DNA from 3 places in the Streptomyces sp. GbtcB6 genome. Region 2 is predicted to be linked to each of the others. Evidence: riboswitches for the same ligand, from Rfam matches in the RefSeq annotation. Region 2 holds a riboswitch; each other region holds the start of a gene.

Region 1 (3,269 bases), on a different contig from region 2:
CTCGCGCTTGAAGAGGTTCGAGACCTGCGGCTCGATGCACTCGTAGACACCGGCGATGGACGCGATGGTGGCCGTCGGCGCGATGGCGAGCAGCAGGCTGTTGCGCAGGCCGGTGGTGGCGATCCGCGCGCGCAGCGCCGCCCAGCGCTCCGGCCAGGTGAACTCGACGCCGTAGTGGTCGGGGTGCAGCACGCCCCGCGCGGTGCGGGTCTTCTCCCAGGCCGGCAGCGGGCCGCTGCGCTCGGCGAGGTCGGCGGAGGCCTCGTACGCGGCGAGCATGATCCGCTCGGCGATCCGGGTGGAGAGTGCCTTGGCCTCGGGGGAGTCGAAGGGCAGGCGCAGTTTGAAGAAGACGTCCTGGAGGCCCATCGCGCCCAGCCCGACCGGCCGCCACCTGGCGTTCGACCGGCCCGCCTGCTCGGTCGGGTAGAAGTTGATGTCCACGACCCGGTCGAGGAAGGTGACGGCGGTGCGGACCGTCTCGTCCAGCCGCTCCCAGTCGATGTCACCGCTCGCCGTGTCGACGAAGGCACCGAGGCTGACCGAACCGAGGTTGCAGACCGCCGTCTCGCCGTCGTCCGTGACCTCCAGGATCTCCGTGCAGAGGTTGGAGGAGTGGATGACGTGACCGGGCAGGGCCGTCTGGTTCGCGGTGCGGTTGGCCGCGTCCTTGAAGGTCATCCAGCCGTTGCCGGTCTGCGCGAGGGTGCGCATCATCCGGCCGTACAGGTCACGGGCCGGGATGGTCTTGCGCGCGAGGCCCTTGTCCTCCGCCGCCCGGTAGGCCGCGTCGAACTCGGCGCCCCACAGGTCCACCAGCTCCGGCACGTCGGCGGGGGAGAAGAGGGACCACAGCTCGTCGGCGTTCACCCGGCGCATGAACTCGTCCGGCACCCAGTGCGCGAGGTTCAGGTTGTGCGTACGGCGGGCGTCCTCGCCGGTGTTGTCGCGCAGCTCCAGGAACTCCTCGATGTCGGAGTGCCAGGTCTCCAGGTAGACCGCGGCCGCGCCCTTGCGCCGGCCGCCCTGGTTCACGGCGGCGACCGAGGCGTCGAGGGTCTTCAGGAACGGCACGATGCCGTTGGAGTGCCCGTTGGTGCCGCGGATGAGGGACCCGCGGGAGCGGATGCGGCTGTACGAAAGACCGATGCCGCCGGCGTGCTTCGAGAGCCGGGCGACCTGGTGGTAGCGGTCGTAGATGGAGTCCAGCTCGTCCTTCGGGGAGTCGAGGAGGTAGCAGGACGACATCTGGGGGTGCCGGGTGCCGGAGTTGAAGAGGGTGGGGGAGGACGGGAGGTAGTCGAGGCGGCTCATCAGGCCGTAGAGCGCGGCGACTTCGTCCAGGGCGCGGGCGGTGTCGTCCTCCGCCAGGCCGGCGGCGACCCGGAGCATGAAGTGCTGGGGGGTCTCGACGACCTTGCGGGTGATCGGGTGCCGGAGCAGGTACCGGCTGTGCAGGGTACGCAGGCCGAAGTAGCCGAAGCGGTCGTCGGCGGCGGGGTCGACGAGGGCGTCGAGGCGGGCCGCGTGCAGCCGTACGAACTCGGCGGTCCGGTCGGCGATGAGCCCCTCCCGGTGCCCCACGGCGACGGACTCGGTGAAGGACGTCACGCCCTGCGAGGCGGCCTCGGCACGGACGGAGACCGTCAGCAGCCGGGCGGCGAGCCTGGAGTAGGCGGGATCCTCGGAGATGAGACCGGCGGCGGCCTCGGTGGCCAGCTCGCGCAACTCCGCCTCGTCGGCCCGGGCCGACCGGCCGCGCAGCGCGGCGGCGGCGACCCGGCCGGGGTCGGCGTCGGGGAGGTCGGCGGTCAGCTCGGCCAGGGTCCGCAGCAGCGCGGTACCGGGACCGTCCTCTTCCACGGAGATGGTCGCTGAAGCCGGGTCGGCTGGCGCGATGGTCACGTGGGGCTCTCCCTCGCTGGGCACGGGGCCTGGCGGAGGGCAGGGGGCAGCACGAGCGCACGCGGGCACGCGTCGAGACCCTGGCCCACTCCACGAGGCCCGGACGTCAGAACGCCCTCGCCGGGTGGCTGGGCGTGCTGTCGGCAGGTCCTCGGACTGACTCCTGTGCACGAACATGCACAAGTACACCGTTGCGGGACAGTTCCGGATTCGCACCGGATTCCCCTGTGGCGACAGCGAGCATGAGCATACATCTAGTGCCGGGTCGTCGCGTCACCCCCAGATGTTGTGTCGCGGCGGTGTCAGAGCGTCAACTGATAGGTGAGCAGAGTGATGTCGTCCAGGTGCGGCACGGGATTCCAGTCCCGTTCTGGTGTGCGGACGAAGCCCAGACGTTCGTAGATGCGGTGGGCGGCGTGCATGCTTCGCTGGCTCGAGAGAACGACGGCCGTGCAGCCCTCGGTGGCCCGTGCACGGTCGATGCAGGCACGGACGAGTGCCTCGCCGGCGCCTCGGCCGCGGGCCTCGTGTGCGACCGCGAGCGCCCTGATCTCGGCTTCGCCGGGGCGGGCGATGTCGGCGACCGGGCCGGGGCCGGCGACGAAGGTGACTCCGCCGAGGAGTCCTTCGCCGTCCACGGCCACGAGCACGTCGGCGGCTGCCGCCCGGCTCGCCACGTCCTTCAGCACCGGCAGGTACTCGTCGCCCTCGCCGTAGTCGAGGAGGCCGTCCCGGAGGTAGGCCTGGGCGGTGATCTCACCGAGGGGCTCGTACTCACCGGGCTCCGCCCGTCGTATCACGATGTCCATGGCCCCGAGTCTGCCGGACTCCCGCATGCGGAAACCTCCCGATTTCCCCGGTGGGGCGCCCGGGTTGCGGGCTGTGCCGGGAGTGATTCCGTGGAGGGAGGTGCCGGTGCCCGCGCGTCCTCCGTTCCGTGAACCACTCCGGGAACGCGTAAGGAGAAGGCACCATGACGAGGGTCGTCCGTCACCCGCCCGGCAAGGAGCTACCGCGCGACGCGCCGATGGCGACTCTGGACCTGCGACGCGCGGGCAACCGGGTCGGACACGGTCTCCTGGGCCGCTGGCACACCCTGACGATCCGTCTGGAGGCCCGCCGCGGTGTCACCCGCCCCAGGAAGTGGCACCGATGGGTCTCCTACGCCAACGTCACCAGGGCGATCTGGATCGTCGCCGCGCTGGCACTGCTCGCCTGGGTCGTCGAGGGGCTGTACATCCTCTTCACGGGCGGTACGACCTGGTTCGAGCGATGGCGGCAGAACAACGTGGGGTTCGACACCGTCTTCAAGTTCGTCGGTCCGGTCCTCGCCGCCTCCCTCGCCGCCACACTGTTCCTGTTCT
Region 2 (3,269 bases):
CTGCAGGATCCCCGGGTCCGGGCCGTACTCGACCGGATCCAGGCCGAGCACCGCCGCCCCGCCGGGGGTGGTCCACGGGGCGGCACCCGGGACCCGCACGCCTTTCCCGACGTCGGCTTCGCCGTCCATCCCGCACAGGGCGACCTGATCTATCTGCTGTGCCGGGCCGTCGGCGCCAGGCGTGTCGTCGAGTTCGCCACCTCGCTGGGCGTCTCCACGCTCTACTTCGCCACCGCGGTCCGTGACAACGGCGGCGGCACGGTGATCGGCTCCGAGATCGTTCCGGAGAAGGCGGCCACCGCCCTGGGCAACCTCGCCGAGGCGGGCCTCGCCGACCTGGTCGACCTCCGGATCGGGGACGCCCGGGAGACGCTGCGCGACCTGGGCGGGCCCGTCGACTTCGCGCTCATCGACGGCTGGCCGGTCGACTCGGGCCCCTCGCTGGCCCGCCAGGTCATGGAGACCGTCGCACCGCAACTGCGCCGGGGTGCGCTGGTGATGAACGACAACGCCGAGCCCGACTACCTCGACTACATCCGCGACCCGGCCAACGGCTTCCGCACCCTTTCGCTGCCGCTCAAGGGCTCGACGGAGCTGTCGGTGAAGGTGGGGCCGTCCACCGGCACGTGAGGTCGGCACAGCGGACGCGCGAGGACCCCCGGACGGTTCCCGGGGGCCCTCGTGTGTCGTTCGGTGTGCCGCGGAGTCGGTCAGTGTGCCGCGGGCACCGTGCGTGCGGCGGCCGGCGCCTTCGCCGGCCTCGGGTTGAGGACGCGGTCGGCCAACTCACCGAACAGCAGGCCGAATCCGCCCCACAGCGCCGCCTGGATGGCGAGCGCCGAGAGCCGGAACCGCCACAGCAGGGTGGCCGGGAAGTCCTTCGGCACCTCGTTGATGACCGGCAGGAACTGGTACGCCAGCCCGATGAGGACGCCGAACGCGACCACCGCCAGCACGGTCGCCCACCAGGTGCCCAGCCGCGGCTGGAGCCGTTTGCCGAGGATGGTGGCGGCGACCGCGAGGAGCACGCTGAGCAGCATCATCAGGAAGTACAGCGTGGTCCGCTTGCCGATGGTGTCCGGGTCGCCCACCGACGGCGGGTTGGCCGGATACTTCAGGAACGGCACCACGTAGACGGCGGTCAGCGCGCAGCCGGACAGCAGCAGCGCGGTCGCCCGCGGCGAGAAGCGGCCGACCCGGCCGAGGGCGAAGCAGTAGGCCAGGGCGGCGATGCCGCCGAAGGCGACCCCGTAGACCAGGACACCGGTGGCCAGGCCGGCGGTGGACTGCAGGGAGCGGGAGACGACCTCCATCTCGTGCTCGTGCGAGTGGGCGTCCTCGAAGCTGATGGCCTTGTCGACGTTCGGCTCACCGAGCAGGTAGGCGACGACGAGGGCCAGCAGGCCGGCGGCCAGGCCGGCGAGCATGCCCCGCACCAGGAGGTTCCGGACCGTTGCGGAGTTCATGGGTGGTACGGCGCCCCTCGCGTCAGTGGCAGGGGAAGCCGAGCAGGTGGCGGGCGTCGTGCACCCACTCGTGGACGTCCGTGCCGCTGAACACGGAGGTGGCGCCCTGTTCGGCGCCGACGAAGTAGAGCAGGATCAGCATCAGGATGCCGAAGAACACCGCCCAGGGAGCTATCGCGGACAGCGGCAGCTTCGCGGGAACGGCGGGGGTGGTGGCTGTCGGCGGAGCGACGGTCTGCGCCATGGCAGGACCTCCTCTGGGAGTTCGCGTCCCATCTCGGTGGTGCACAGGACGACGGCCACGGGTCTGACTCACGAGCAGCCCTGGGGCTCCCGCATACAGTGGCGCGACCGTTCCGGATTTCCACCGGCTTCCGTCTCGCCGTCGTCGATATCGGACAGACCGTACCGCGTGTCAGGGGCACGGCCAAGACCGCATCACCAGGCGTGATCTTCATCTCGCGCCTGGTGGGCGGCCGGTGGGACGGCTCAGACGGGTGGGGCGAGGCCCAGTTCGCGCTCGCCGAGCGGGGCGAAGAAGCGGTCGACGTCGGCGTCGGTGACCTCGGCGAGGGTCTCCGGGGACCAGTGCGGGGCACGGTCCTTGTCGACGACCTGGGCACGGATGCCCTCCACCAGGTCATGGCTCGCGAGGGTCGCGCAGGAGACGCGGTACTCCTGGTCCAGGACCCGTTCCAGCGAGCCGAGTTGCCGGGCCCGGCGCAGCGCCTTCAGCGTGACCTTCAGGGCGGTGGGCGACTTGGCGAGCAGGGTGTCCGCCGTCTCCTTCGCCGCCGGGTCGCCGTGCGCGAGCAGTCGCTGGACGATCTCCTCGACCGTGTCGGCCGGGTAGCAGGCGTCGATCCACGCCCGGTGCCCGGCCAACTCCCCGTCCGGCGCCTGCCGGACCTGCCGGGCGAGCGCCTCGGGCACGGCCAGGGTGGCGAGGTCGGCGACGAACGCCCGGAGCGAGCCGGAGGGCATGTAGTGGTCGGCGAGTCCGCACAGCATCGCGTCGGCGGCGCCGATCCGGGCGCCGGTCAGGGCGAGATGGGTGCCGAGTTCGCCGGGCGCGCGGCCGAGCAGGTAGGTGCCGCCGACGTCGGGCACGAAGCCGATCCCGGTCTCGGGCATGGCGATCCGCGACCGCTCGGTGGCGATCCGGACGCTGCCATGGGCCGAGACACCGACCCCGCCGCCCATCACGATGCCGTCCATCACGGCGACGTACGGCTTCGGGTACCGGGCGATGCGGGCGTTGAGCCGGTACTCGTCCCGCCAGAAGGCAGCCGCGGCCGACCCGTCGCCGTCGCGGGCGTCGTCGTGGACGGCGCGGATGTCGCCGCCCGCGCACAGACCGCGCTCCCCCGCTCCGGTGATGACGACGGTACGGACGGCCGGGTCGTGCTCCCAGGCGGTGAGCGCCTCGTCGATGCGGCGCACCATCGCGTGCGACAGCGCGTTGATGGCCTTCGGCCGGTTGAGCGTGATGTGCGCGGCCCGTCCGTCGACGTGCAGCAGGACGTGTTCCTCGGCGCCGGTCATCCGGACACCTCCGCCGGGCCGCGGGCCACGATGAGGCGCATGATCTCGTCGGTTCCTTCCGGGGTCGGGTGGACGCGTGGGTCACGGACGATCTTCTCGTGCCCGTTCCGTCCACAGCACGCCGACCCGTCGCAGGACACCGACCGGCCCGGGCCCGAGCCGCCACGGCCGACGGCCAGGCGCGGCGGCCGCCGGTGACGAAGGAGGCTCCGAAGAAGCGGAGTCCGCTGGTGTCGGCCTCGACCTTCCGGAAGGCGG
Region 3 (3,269 bases), on a different contig from region 2:
GCGCTCGGCACCTACATCGGCGGCTGGCGGATCATCCGCACCATGGGCAAGGGCCTGACCGACCTCCAGCCGCAGCAGGGCTTCGCCGCCCAGACCAGCGCGGCCACCGCCATCCTGGCCTCCTCCCACCTCGGCTTCTCCCTCTCCACCACGCACGTCGTCTCCGGTTCGGTGATGGGCGCGGGCCTCGGCCGCAAGGGCGGCACGGTCCGCTGGTCCACCGCGACCCGGATGATGGTCGCCTGGGTGCTCACGCTCCCGGCCGCCGCGCTGGTCGGCGCCCTAGCCGAGTCCGTGACGGACCTCGGCGACTGGGGCACGGCGGTCGTCGCCGTCTTCCTCGTGGCCGCCAGCGCCGCGATCTGGAAGCTCTCCCGCCGCGAGGTCGTGGACAGCGCCAACGTCACCGACGCCGTGGAGCCGGCCGGCGTGGTGACCACGGCGATCGCCGCCGTGACCCCGCCCCCCGCGGGCCCGGTCGCGGAGGACCTGACCGCCACGATCCCCTCCCCTTCCCCCGCCCCGGCTGCTCCCGCGACCGACCCGGCCGCCACCGTCTGACCCCGAGGAAGAAGCGACATGAACATCGACTGGGCAGCCATCGGCTCCGTCTTCGGCGTCAGCCTCGTGGCCACGGTGGGTCTGGTGGCCCTGTTCACCCTCGGCATCAAGGGCCTCTCCGCCCGCGAACGCGCCACCGCTCAGGGCAACTCCGCGACCCTGGCCGTGACCGCCGCCTACCTCTGCTTCGCCGGCTGCGCGGCCGCCGTGGCATGGGGTATCCACCTGATCGTGGCGAAGGCCTGACGCGGCAGCACCTCACAGGCATCGAGAAGGCTCCTCTCCCGTCCGCTCGGAGAGGAGCCTTCGGCATGTCCCACAGGCCCCGCAGGGCAACCGGTGTGGGCCTTCCCACACACTCCCCTCCCAGGTCAACGGCAAGTTGACGGGTCTTCCAGGGCGTGGTGGACTTCCGGAGCCATGTACGGCGGCAAGGGAGGAAGCCGGTGTGAATCCGGCGCGGTCCCGCCACTGTCACCGGGGTAGCAATCCCCGGGAGCCAGGAACTCTCACCGCCGGTCTCGTCGAACCAGGGCGCGGACACCCTGAGTGAGGACATATCGCCATGCGCGGCTGCCGACCGAGGTTCAGTACCCGGCCCGTCCCCGACCCCGCGGCCGGCTGAGCCGATGGGTGCCGATCGCGTCTTCGCGTACGGCGCCGCCGCCGGCCTTCTCGGTGATCTGCTGCTCGGCGACCCGCGCCGGGGGCATCCGGTCGCCGTGTTCGGGCGGGCGGCCGGGGCCGTGGAGCGGGTGCTGTGGCGGGACCACCGCGGGTGGGGCGCGCTGCACACCGCCGTGTGCGCCGGTGGCGCCATGGCGCTGGGTGCCGTTGCCCAACGGGTCGTACGACCGTCCACCGCCTCGTCCGTCACGCTCACCGCGGCCGCCACCTGGGCCGTCGTCGGGGGCACTTCACTCGCCCGCGAGGCCCGCGTCATCGGGCGTGCCCTGGAGGCGGGCGACGTCGAGGCGGCCCGTGCGCGGCTGCCGCATCTGTGCGGACGGGACCCGCAGGCCCTGGACGCCGACGGGATCGCACGGGCGGTCGTGGAGTCCGTCGCCGAGAACACCAGCGACGCCGTCGTCGGCGCGCTGGTGTGGGGAGCCGTCGGCGGGGTGCCGGGGCTGCTCGGGTTCCGGGCCGTCAACACCCTGGACGCCATGGTCGGGCACAAGTCGGCCCGGTACCGGCGGTACGGGTGGGCTTCGGCGCGGCTGGACGACGTGGCGGGGTGGCCGGGAGCGCGGCTCACCGCCGTACTGGCCGCCCTGGCCGGGAGTGACACCAAGGGAGCGGTGCGGGCCTGGCGGGCCGACGCGGCGAAGCATCCGAGTCCCAACGCCGGGCCCGTGGAGGCTTCGTTCGCCGGGGCGTTGGGGGTGCGGCTCGGGGGGACGTTGTCGTATGGCGGGCGGGTCGAGCACCGGCCGGTGCTGAACGGGGAGGGGCGGGCCGTGGAAGTCGCGGACATCGATCGGGCGGTGCGGTTGTCGCGGCGGGTGGGGTGGCTGGCGTTGGGGGCGAGTGCGGCGGGGGCCCTGCTGCGCAAATCGCTCTCGGGGAGGGCGTCATGAACAACGGAGGCCTCCTCGTAGCCGGTACCACCTCCGACGCCGGTAAGAGCGTCGTCACCGCAGGTATCTGCCGGTGGCTGGTGCGGCAGGGTGTGAAAGTCGCGCCGTTCAAGGCACAGAACATGTCCCTCAACTCCTTTGTCACGCGCGAAGGTGCCGAGATCGGGCGGGCACAGGCCATGCAGGCGCAGGCCTGCCGGGTGGAGCCGACCGCGCTCATGAACCCCGTGCTGCTCAAGCCCGGTGGCGAGCAGAGCAGTCAGGTCGTGCTGCTCGGCAGGCCGGTCGGTGAGCTGAGCGCGCGCGGGTACCACGGTGGGCGGCAGCAGCGGCTGCTCGGCACCGTGCTCGACTGTCTCGCCGAGTTGCGGGGCACGTATGACGCGGTGATCTGTGAGGGCGCCGGCAGTCCGGCGGAGATCAACCTGCGGCGGACCGACATCGTGAACATGGGGATCGCCCGGAACGCCGGGTTGCCCGTGCTCGTGGTCGGGGACATCGACCGCGGGGGCGTCTTCGCCTCCTTCTTCGGGACGGTGGCACTGCTGTCGCCGGAGGATCAGGCCCTCGTCGCCGGGTTCCTCGTCAACAAGTTCCGGGGGGACGTCTCGCTGCTCGAACCCGGGCTGGACATGCTGCACGGGCTCACCGGGCGGCACACCTACGGCGTCCTGCCCTTCCGGCACGGGCTCGGGATCGACGAGGAGGACGGGCTCCGGGTCTCCCTGCGGGGGACCGTCCGGGAGTCGAACACGGCCCCGCCCGTCGGGGAGGACGTGCTCCGGGTCGCCGTCTGCGCGATCCCGCTGATGTCCAACTTCACCGACGTGGACGCGCTGGCCGCCGAACCGGGCGTGGTGGTGCGGTTCGTGGACCGGCCGGAAGAGCTGGCCGACGCCGATCTCGTGGTGGTTCCGGGGACCCGGGGAACGGTCCGGGCCCTGGAGTGGCTGCGGGAGCGGGGGCTGGCCGAGGCACTGCGGCGCCGGGCCGCCGAGGGGCGGCCCGTGCTCGGCGTCTGCGGCGGCTTCCAGATCCTCGGCGAGCACATCGAGGACGAGGTCGAGAGCCGCAAGGGGGCCGTCGACGGGCTCGGTGTGCTGCCCGTACGCGTCCGGTTCGCCCGGG

What was found. Region 2 has a riboswitch for cobalamin ahead of KVT45_RS03150 (CbtB-domain containing protein). Riboswitches for the same ligand answer to the same signal wherever they lie in the genome.
Region 1: linked by a shared signal. The riboswitch ahead of KVT45_RS49180 (ribonucleoside-diphosphate reductase subunit alpha) and the one ahead of KVT45_RS03150 (CbtB-domain containing protein) in region 2 are both predicted to bind cobalamin.
Region 3: linked by a shared signal. The riboswitch ahead of KVT45_RS00265 (cobalamin biosynthesis protein) and the one ahead of KVT45_RS03150 (CbtB-domain containing protein) in region 2 are both predicted to bind cobalamin.

Annotation. Positions count from the first base shown of each region.
Region 1 covers NZ_JAGXJL010000070.1:17,096-20,364, forward strand. The annotation lists gene KVT45_RS49180 (ribonucleoside-diphosphate reductase subunit alpha) at 1-1,905, opposite strand, end outside; cobalamin riboswitch at 2,030-2,172, opposite strand; gene KVT45_RS49185 (GNAT family N-acetyltransferase) at 2,208-2,714, opposite strand; gene KVT45_RS49190 (hypothetical protein) at 2,879-3,269, shown strand, end outside.
Region 2 covers NZ_JAGXJL010000002.1:35,792-39,060, forward strand. The annotation lists gene KVT45_RS03140 (O-methyltransferase) at 1-630, shown strand, start outside; gene KVT45_RS03145 (CbtA family protein) at 711-1,466, opposite strand; gene KVT45_RS03150 (CbtB-domain containing protein) at 1,489-1,710, opposite strand; cobalamin riboswitch at 1,747-1,888, opposite strand; gene KVT45_RS03155 (enoyl-CoA hydratase/isomerase family protein) at 1,956-3,011, opposite strand.
Region 3 covers NZ_JAGXJL010000001.1:49,695-52,963, forward strand. The annotation lists gene KVT45_RS00255 (inorganic phosphate transporter) at 1-561, shown strand, start outside; gene KVT45_RS00260 (hypothetical protein) at 580-807, shown strand; cobalamin riboswitch at 949-1,091, shown strand; gene KVT45_RS00265 (cobalamin biosynthesis protein) at 1,191-2,141, shown strand; gene KVT45_RS00270 (cobyric acid synthase) at 2,138-3,269, shown strand, end outside.